Regions from separate parts of the Streptomyces sp. RK9 genome, predicted to be linked through region 3. Evidence: riboswitches for the same ligand, from Rfam matches in the RefSeq annotation. Region 3 holds a riboswitch; each other region holds the start of a gene.
What was found. Region 3 has a riboswitch for cobalamin ahead of AB6L24_RS31560 (ribonucleoside-diphosphate reductase subunit alpha). Riboswitches for the same ligand answer to the same signal wherever they lie in the genome.
Positions count from the first base shown of each region.

Region 1: it holds a riboswitch for cobalamin, as region 3 does, so the genes downstream of both, metE (5-methyltetrahydropteroyltriglutamate--homocysteine S-methyltransferase) here and AB6L24_RS31560 (ribonucleoside-diphosphate reductase subunit alpha) in region 3, are expected to answer to the same signal.
Region 2: it holds a riboswitch for cobalamin, as region 3 does, so the genes downstream of both, AB6L24_RS02255 (CoA-acylating methylmalonate-semialdehyde dehydrogenase) here and AB6L24_RS31560 (ribonucleoside-diphosphate reductase subunit alpha) in region 3, are expected to answer to the same signal.

Region 1 covers NZ_CP173703.1:4,631,592-4,634,858, reverse strand. Annotated here, with positions in the region: gene aceA (isocitrate lyase) at 27-1,313, shown strand; cobalamin riboswitch at 1,424-1,642, shown strand; gene metE (5-methyltetrahydropteroyltriglutamate--homocysteine S-methyltransferase) at 1,803-3,267, shown strand, end outside.
Region 2 covers NZ_CP173703.1:519,409-522,675, forward strand. Annotated here, with positions in the region: gene AB6L24_RS02250 (acyl-CoA dehydrogenase family protein) at 1-166, opposite strand, end outside; gene AB6L24_RS02255 (CoA-acylating methylmalonate-semialdehyde dehydrogenase) at 172-1,671, opposite strand; cobalamin riboswitch at 1,884-2,081, opposite strand; gene alaS (alanine--tRNA ligase) at 2,147-3,267, opposite strand, start outside.
Region 3 covers NZ_CP173704.1:2,540,775-2,544,041, reverse strand. Annotated here, with positions in the region: gene mctP (monocarboxylate uptake permease MctP) at 1-206, shown strand, start outside; gene AB6L24_RS31565 (hypothetical protein) at 315-995, shown strand; cobalamin riboswitch at 1,101-1,260, shown strand; gene AB6L24_RS31560 (ribonucleoside-diphosphate reductase subunit alpha) at 1,391-3,267, shown strand, end outside.

The DNA.
Region 1 (3,267 bases), on a different replicon from region 3:
AGTTCACGAATCTCCGGGAGACGGTCATGGCACAGGCAGGGACGACGACGGCGACGGCCGAGGAGCTCGCGCGGCGGTGGGCGACCGACCCGCGGTGGCAGGGGATCGAGCGCACGTACAGCGCCGCGGACGTCGTGCGGCTGTCCGGCAGCGTCCGCGAGGAGCACACCCTGGCCCGGCGCGGCGCCGAACGGCTGTGGCGCCAACTGCACGAGCTGGACTACGTGCACGCCCTCGGCGCGCTGACCGGCGGCCAGGCGGTGCAGCAGGTCAAGGCGGGGCTGCAGGCGATCTACCTGTCCGGCTGGCAGGTGGCCGCCGACGCCAACCAGGCCGGGCACACCTACCCCGACCAGTCGCTCTACCCGGCCAACTCCGTGCCGCAGGTGGTCCGCCGCATCAACAACGCGCTGCTGCGCGCCGACCAGATCGCCACCAGCGAGGGCGACTCCGCCGTGGACTGGCTGGCCCCGATCGTGGCCGACGCCGAGGCCGGGTTCGGCGGCCCCCTGAACGCCTTCGAGCTGACCAAGGCGATGATCGCGGCGGGCGCGGCCGGCATCCACTACGAGGACCAGCTCGCCTCCGAGAAGAAGTGCGGCCACCTCGGCGGCAAGGTCCTCGTCCCCACCGCCCAGCACGTCCGCACCCTCAACGCGGCCCGCCTCGCCGCCGACATCGCCGATGTGCCGACCCTGATCGTGGCCCGCACCGACGCGCTCGCCGCCAACCTCCTCACCAGCGACGTCGACGAGCGCGACGCCGAGTTCGTGACCGGCGAGCGCACCGCCGAGGGCTTCTACCGGGTCCGGAACGGCATGGCCCCCGTCATCGCGCGCGGCCTCGCCTACGCCCCGTACGCCGACCTCATCTGGGTCGAGACCGGCACCCCCGACCTCGCCCAGGCCCGCGAGTTCGCGGAGGCCCTCCACGCCGAGCACCCCGACCAGATGCTGGCCTACAACTGCTCGCCCTCCTTCAACTGGAAGGCCGCGCTCGACGACGACCAGATCGCCAAGTTCCAGCGCGAACTGGGCGCCATGGGCTACAAGTTCCAGTTCATCACCCTGGCCGGTTTCCACTCCCTCAACCACGGCATGTTCGACCTCGCCCGCGGCTACGCCGACCACGGCATGACCGCGTACGTCGACCTGCAGGAGAAGGAGTTCGCCGCGCAGGAGCACGGCTTCACCGCCGTCAAGCACCAGCGCGAGGTCGGCACCGGCTACTTCGACCTGGTGTCCACCGCGGTCAACCCGGCCTCCTCCACCACCGCGCTCTCCGGCTCCACCGAAGAAGAGCAGTTCCACTAGGACGTGCCGAGGTCGGGGCCGTGCGGGCGTGCGCCCAAACGACCCCGACCCGTGTCTCATCTCACGTTCCGGAATGTGAACACCGCTGCCCAGGAGCGCGTCCACCCTCTAATCTGACGCGTGCAGCTGGTTCGCCCTGTCCGCCAGGCAGGCGCGTCGTAAGAGGGAACCCGGTGGGAATCCGGGACTGCCCCGCAGCGGTGAGTGGGAACGACCACCGTCATGAGCACTGGATCCGGCCGCGGATCCGGGAAGCGACGGTCAGTAGGTGTCCGCCTCGGCGGACGTGCCCGCGAGTCCGAAGACCTGCCCGTTGCCCGTACGTGACCGATCGCGTGCGGATATCCCGGTGACCTCGTGGGCGGGTCGGCGTGCATACAGGCGGAGCACCGTGCCAGTGGCGTGTGTGCGGTCCGTCCTGTTCGTCATCCCTTCGCGTCCGTGTCCCGTCCCGGGATTCTCAGGAGTCATCTCGCGAAGGAGATTTCCGTGACAGCGAAGTCCGCAGCCGCGGCAGCACGGGCCACCGTGTACGGCTACCCCCGTCAGGGCGCAGGCCGTGAACTCAAGAAGGCGATCGAGGGGTACTGGAAGGGCCGCGTCACCGCACAAGCCCTGAAGGAGACCGCGACGGAGCTGCGCCGCTCCACCTGGCAGCGCCTCGCGGCGGCCGGTGTCCACGAGGTGCCGACCGGCGACTTCTCGTACTACGACCACGTCCTGGACACGAGTGTCATGGTCGGCGCCGTTCCTCAGCGGCACCGCTCCGCCGTCGACGCCGACGCCCTCGACGGCTACTTCGCCATGGCCCGCGGCACCCAGGACGTGGCGCCGCTCGAGATGACCAAGTGGTTCGACACCAACTACCACTACCTCGTGCCGGAGCTCGGCCCCGACACCGTCTTCAGCGCCGACTCCACCAAGCAGGTCGCCGAGCTGAAGGAGGCCCTCGCGCTCGGCCTCGCCGCCCGTCCGGTCCTGGTCGGCCCCGTCACGTATCTGCTGCTCGCCAAGCCCGCCCCGGGCGTCGCCGCGGACTTCGAGCCGCTGACCCTCCTGGACCGGCTCCTTCCGGTGTACGCGGAGGTCATCGCCGACCTGCGCGCGGCCGGCGCCGCATGGGTGCAGCTCGACGAGCCCGCCCTCGTCCAGGACCGCACCCCGGCCGACCTCAACGCCGCCGAGCGCGCCTACCGCGACCTCGGCGCCCTCACCGACCGGCCGAAGCTGCTCGTCGCCTCCTACTTCGACCGGCTCGGCGACGCCCTGCCGGTCCTGGCGAAGGCCCCGATCGACGGGCTCGCCCTCGACTTCACGGACGCGGCCGCCGCCAACCTCGACGCGCTCGCCTCAGTGGGCGGCCTGCCCGGCAAGCGCCTCGTCGCCGGTGTCGTCAACGGCCGCAACATCTGGATCAACGACCTGGAGAAGTCCCTGGCCACCCTGGGGACGCTCCTGGGCCTCGCCGACCGGGTCGACGTCGCCGCCTCCTGCTCCCTCCTGCACGTCCCGATCGACGCCGCCGCCGAGCGCGACATCGACCCGCAGATCCTGCGCTGGCTCGCGTTCGCCCAGCAGAAGACCGGCGAGATCGTCACCCTGGCCAAGGGCCTCGCGCAGGGTACGGACACCATCGCCGCCGAACTCGCCGCCAACCGGGCCGACCTGGCCTCGCGCGCCGGTTCTGCGATCACCCACGACCCGGCCGTCCGGGCCAGGGCCGCGGCCGTCACCGACGCCGACGGCCGTCGCTCGCAGCCGTACACCGCGCGGGCGACCGCCCAGCGCGCCCACCTCGGCCTGCCGCTGCTTCCCACGACCACCATCGGCTCGTTCCCGCAGACCACGGAGTTGCGCGCGGCCCGCGCCGACCTGCGCGCGGGGCGCATCGACACCGCCGGGTACGAGCAGCGCATCGAGAACGAGATCCGCGAGGTCATCTCCTTCCAGGAGA
Region 2 (3,267 bases), on a different replicon from region 3:
CGTACATCCCGCCGAGGCCGAGGTCGGCGGCCTTGCGCAGCACCTCCACCGGGAAGTGCTTCTCCTGGTCCCAGGCGAGGGCGTGCGGGGCGAGGTGTTCCTGGGCGAAGTCGAGGGTGGTCTCGACGATGGCGAGCTGGTCCTCGGTGAGCAGGGAACTGGTCATGGCGGTCACCGCATCGTCGGGATGGTGAAGCTCGCGCCTTCCTTGGCCCCGGAGGGCCAGCGCGAGGTGACGGTCTTGGTGCGGGTGTAGAAGCGGATGGAGTCCGGCCCGTGCTGGTTGAGGTCGCCGAAGCCGGAGCGCTTCCAGCCGCCGAAGGTGTGGTACGCGACGGGGACCGGGATGGGGACGTTGACGCCGACCATGCCGGTGTCGACGCGGCGGGTGAAGTCGCGTGCGGTGTCGCCGTCGCGGGTGAAGAGCGCGACGCCGTTGCCGTAGGGGTGCTCGCTGGGCAGCCGCAGCGCCTCTTCGTAGTCGGCGGCGCGGACCACGGACAGGACCGGGCCGAAGATCTCCTCCTGGTAGATCCGCATGTCCGGGGTGACCCGGTCGAAGAGCGAGGCGCCCGCGAAGAAGCCGTCCTCGTGGCCGGGGAGGGTGAAGTCCCGGCCGTCGACCACGAGTTCGGCGCCCTCCTCGACGCCGAGGTCGACGTAGGAGCGGACGCGGTCGAGGGCGTCGCGGCTGACGAGCGGGCCGAAGTCGGCCTCGGGGTCGTCGGAGCGGCCGATGCGCAGCGCGCCGATGCGGTCCTTGAGGCGGGCCACCAGGGCGTCGGCGGTGGACTCGCCGACCGGCACGGCCACGGAGATCGCCATGCAGCGCTCGCCCGCGGAGCCGTATCCGGCGCCGATCAGGGCGTCCACGGCCTGGTCGAGGTCCGCGTCCGGCATCACGATCATGTGGTTCTTGGCGCCGCCGAAGCACTGGGCGCGCTTGCCGTGGGCGGCGGCGGTGGCGTAGATGTGCGCGGCGATCGGCGTGGAGCCGACGAAGCCGAGGGCCTCGACGCGCGGGTCCTCCAGGAGGGTGTCGACGGTTTCCTTGCCGCCGTTGACGACGTTCAGGACGCCCGGCGGCAGGCCCGCCTCCAGGAAGAGCTCGGCGAGGCGCAGCGGGACGGACGGGTCGCGCTCGGACGGCTTGAGGATGAAGGAGTTGCCGCAGGCGATGGCGGGCGCGGCCTTCCACAGAGGGATCATCGCGGGGAAGTTGAACGGCGTGATGCCCGCGACGACGCCGATGGGGCGGCGCAGCGAGTGCACGTCGATGCCGGTCCCCGCGTTGTCGGTGAACTCGCCCTTGAGCAGGTGCGGGATGCCCGCGGCGAACTCCACGACCTCGAGGCCGCGCTGGAGGTCGCCGTGCGCGTCGGCGACGGTCTTGCCGTGCTCGGCCGACAACAACCGGGCCAGCGACTCGCGTTCGCCCTCGACGATCCGCAGGAACCGCATCAGGACGCGGGCGCGGCGCTGCGGGTTCCACTCGCCCCACTCGCGCTGCGCCTCGGCCGCGTCGGCGATGGCGGCCTCGGTCTCCGCGCGGTTCGCGAGCGGGACGCTGGCCTGTATCTCGCCGGTGTTCGGGTCGTACACGTCGGCGTGCGCGCCCGATGTTCCCGGGATGTGCTTGCCGCCGATGAAGTGGGTCAGTTCACGGACCATGGGAGCCTGCTCTTTCGTCAGGTGTGGATCCGGGGACGGGCGCGCCCGACCGGCCGTCGGCGGCGTGCGCGGGCATGCCGGGGTGACGGTCGGACAGAGGGACGCGAACGGCCAGGGGGCCGTCAGACAGCGGGGGTTGTCGCTCGCATCGCCGGATCACCTGGGTCGTGGGTGCGCACCGGGGCCATGCGTGTCTGCTCCATCCTCGTGGACAACACGGAACACCCCACGGCCGGTATCCTGACTCCCGGATCAGCGCCCGTTCTCCCGCCTTCCCAACGGACTTCTCCGTCAGTGGCGTTGTGTCACGCGAGAACGCACTCCCCGGTCACAGTGGCGGGACCGCGCCGGATTCACACCGGCTTCCCTGCACCGCGGGCTTCGTCACGAACATATACTTGGACGTCCTAGTAAGTCCACAGCGGACGGGTTCCCACTTGCCGTGGGAACCCCCTGTCCAGCTCCTAGTGGGGTGTCACGCCCCCAGTTCGGCGCGTACGACACCGGCAAGGCCCGCCAGCGCGGACGTGAGGTCCGCCGCGCTCGCCCCGCCGCCCTGCGCCACCTCGTCCGAGCCCCCGCCCCGCCCGCCGAGCAGCCGCTTGACCAGCGCGGACGCGGACAGTCCCGCCGCGCGCCCGGCCTTGTTCACGGCGACGACGAGTACGGGCTTGTCAGCGGTGAGGGCCACGGCGGCCACGCCCGGGCGCTCGCCGGGCAGCCGCCCGCGCACGTCCAGGGCGAGGGTGCGGGCGGCCCCGGCGTCGCCGTCCACGGTGGCGGTGACGACGCCCGTGCCGGCCACGTCGACCGCCCGGTCCGCCAGTTCGCCCGCGCGGACGGCGAGGGCCGCCTGCCGCAGCCGCTGGTTCTCGCGGTCGGCGGCCTTGAGCCGGTCGAGGAGTCCGGCGATGCGCTCGGGCAGTTCGGCGCGGGGCGCCTGCACCTGCTCGGCGATGCGGGCGACGAGGTCGCGCTCGCGCGCCAGATGAGCGAAGCCCTCGATGCCGACGGCGGCCTCCAGGCGCCGCATGCCCGCGCCGACGGACGACTCGGCGGTCAGCGCGACGACGCCGACCTGCGCGGCGTGCTCGACGTGCGTGCCGCCGCACAGCTCGCGCGACCAGGCGCCGCCGATCTCGACGACCCGTACCTGCTCGCCGTACGTCTCGTCGAACAGGGCGAGCGCGCCGAGCTCCTTGGCCTCGGGCAGCGTCATCCAGCGCACGCCGACGGGCAGGTCGCGGCGGAGCGCGCGGTTGGCGGCCTCCTCGACCTCGCTGCGGACGGTGGTGGAGAGCCCGCCGCGCCAGGGGAAGTCCAGGCGCAGATGGCCGGGGCGGTTGTAGGACCCGGACTGCAGGGCGGTGGGGCCGAGGACCTCGCGCAGGGCGGCGTGCAGGACGTGGGTGCCGGAGTGGGCCTGGCGGGCGCCGAGGCGCCACTCGGGGTCGACGGCGGCGTGCACGGGGTCGCCGACGGCCAGTTCGCCCGCGGTGACGCGGACCTGGTGTGCGACGAGTCCGGGCAGCGGTCGCTGCACGTCGAGCACGTCGGCCTCCACCGAGGCGCCGGAGAGCCGGCCCGCGTCGCTGT
Region 3 (3,267 bases):
AGGAGATCCCGGGCATCGGTGAGATCGGCTACATCGGCCTGACCGCGTTCGTCCTGAACGTCGTCGTGACCGTCGTCCTCACCTTCGTCCTGCGGGCCGCGGGCGCCCCCGACGGCGTCGACGAGACGTCCCCGGAGGACTACACCGCGGACGCCGGCGACAAGGGCGTGGCGGTCGAACTGCCGAAGGTGGGTGCCGGGCACTGACGCCCGGGGCCCCGGCCCCGCCTGGAGGCCGCCGCGTCCCCGCCCGGGGCGCGGCGGCCTTCGCCGTGCCGCCTCCGGCCCCGAACCGGCGTACGAAAGAATGGGCCCATGCCGCGCACTCACCTCCTGCTCCCCGCCGCCCTGCTGCTGCTCGCGCCCCTCGCCCTCACCGGGTGCGGCACCGAGACCGCCGGGTCCGAGAACAGGGCCTCCGAGGACGCGGGCTCCGGCGCCGGATCGACGCCCTCCCGGGCCGACCTGGAGGACCGCGCCCGCGCCGCCCAGACCCGGACGGCGCACGTGTACGTGACCGAGGCCGACGGGTTCACGCTGGCGGAGCAGTCCGTGGGCGTCCTCGGGGACGACGGCTTCCAGGCGGTGTACGTGGCGAGGAAGGGCGGCGCGCAGATCAAGGTCGGCGTGGAGCGGGGCACCGTCGACGACACGTCCTGCCGAGGCCTCCACCCGCCCGCGAAGCGCTGCGAGAAGGACGGCAAGGGCTGGTACCGCACGCCGGGCCCCGGCGCGCCCGACAGCACCGACGCGTCCGGCTCCTGGCACGCGTACGCCCGCTCCGAGCACGGCCTGCGCATCCAGCTCTCCGCCGACCCCGCCCTCGTGGACCGCGACACGCTGCGCGCCGCCGCCGAGGAGGCGCACCGCGCGGACGCGGCCGAGCTGGACGCCGTACTGCCGAAGAAGACCTCCCCCGCGACGCCGGTGGAGCGCGGCGACATCCCCCGCGACGGCGACGGCGCGCCCCAGGACCCGCCGGGCGCGGGTGGCTGAACGCCCCCTCGGAATGCCACGCCCCGCCCCCGAGTTGAGGTTCAGGGCGCCCCGTCGCGCGACAGCGCCACTACCCTCCGACACAACATCTAGGGGTGGCACCGAAAGCCAGCACAAGATGTATGCTCGTCCTCGCTGTCGCCGCAGGGGAATCCGGTGCAAGTCCGGAACTGTCCCGCAACGGTGTACTGGTACGCATTTGTGCGCTCGCGCCCGCAACATGCGCCGGTGAGTCCGACGACCTGCCGACAGCGCACCTGGACCGTCCGGTCCCGGTGCCAGAGACGTCCGGGCCTCGCGGAATGGGTTGGTGGACGCGGAGTCGCCCCTGCGCGGGCGCGTCCGTGCCGTCCTGCCCCCTCGAAGGCCCAGAGCCGAGCGAGGGAGAGCACCACGTGACCATCGCGCCCGCCGAACCCGCGTCAGCGCAGGCCGCCGAGCAGGCCGAGGCCCAGCAGGCCGCGCAGACCACCGACGGACCGGGGACCGCCCTGCTGCGCGTCCTGACCGACCTCACCGCCGACCTCCCCGACGCCGACCCCGGCCGGGTCGCCGCCGCCGCGCTGCGCGGCCGTTCGGCGAAGGCCGACGAGGTGGAGCTGCGGGAGCTCGCGATCGAGGCGGCCGCCGGCCTCATCTCCGAGGACCCCGCGTACTCGCAGCTCGCGGCCCGGCTCCTGACCATCGGCATCCGCGAGGAAGCCGCCTCGCAGGGCGTCACGTCGTTCTCCAAGTCCGTCGCCGTCGGCCACCGCGAGGGCCTGATCGCGGACCGCACCGCCGAGTTCGCCACGCTGCACGCGGAGCACCTCGACGGCCTCGTGGACGCCGCGCTCGCCGACGGCGCCGACCGCCGCTTCGGCTACTTCGGCCTGCGCACCCTGCACAGCCGCTACTTGCTCCGGCACCCGATCACCCGCAAGGTCGTCGAGACCCCGCAGCACTTCATGCTGCGCGTGGCCGCCGGTCTCGCCGAGGACGCCTCCGAGCGGGCCCTGGACGAGGTCGCCGCGCTCTACCGCCTGATGAGCCGTCTGGACTACCTGCCGTCCTCGCCGACGCTCTTCAACTCCGGCACCCGGCACCCGCAGATGTCGTCCTGCTACCTCCTGGACTCGCCGCTCGACGAGCTGGACTCGATCTACGACCGCTACCACCAGGTCGCGCGGCTCTCCAAGCACGCCGGCGGCATCGGGCTCTCGTACTCCCGTATCCGCTCGCGCGGCTCCCTGATCCGCGGCACCAACGGGCACTCCAACGGCATCGTGCCGTTCCTGAAGACGCTCGACGCCTCCGTCGCCGCCGTGAACCAGGGCGGCCGCCGCAAGGGCGCCGCCGCGGTCTATCTGGAGACCTGGCACTCCGACATCGAGGAGTTCCTGGAGCTGCGGGACAACACCGGCGAGGACGCCCGGCGCACCCACAACCTGAACCTGGCGCACTGGATCCCCGACGAGTTCATGCGCCGCGTCGCCGCCGACCAGCCGTGGTCGCTGTTCTCCCCGGCCGACGTGCCCGAGCTCGTCGACCTGTGGGGCGAGCAGTTCGACGCCGCGTACAAGAAGGCGGAGGCGGCCGGTCTCGCGCAGAAGACCATCCCCGCCCGTGAGCTGTACGGCCGGATGATGCGCACCCTCGCGCAGACCGGCAACGGCTGGATGACCTTCAAGGACACCGCCAACCGCACGGCCAACCAGACCGCCGAGCCCGGCCACACCGTCCACTCCTCCAACCTCTGCACGGAGATCCTGGAGGTCACGGACGACGGCGAGACGGCCGTGTGCAACCTGGGTTCGGTGAACCTGGGCGCGTTCGTCGACACGGCGAGCGGCGACATCGACTGGGAGCGGCTCGACGCCACCGTGCGCACGGCCGTCACCTTCCTCGACCGCGTCGTGGACATCAACTTCTACCCGACCGAGCAGGCCGGGCGCTCCAACGCCAAGTGGCGGCCCGTGGGCCTCGGCGCGATGGGCCTCCAGGACGTCTTCTTCCAGCTGAAGCTGCCGTTCGACTCGCCCGAGGCGCGCGCCCTTTCCACCCGCATCGCCGAGCGCATCATGCTCGCTTCGTACGAGGCGTCCGCCGACCTCGCCGAGCGCCCCCAAGCACCTTCGACAGGCTCCGGTGCAGGGGGGACCCCCATCGGCCCCTTCCCCGCCTGGGAGAAGACCCGCACCGCGCGCGGCGTCCTGCACCCCGACCACTACGACGTCGAGCTGACCTGGCCCGACCGCTGGGCGGCCCTGCGGGAACGTATCGGCAGGACGGG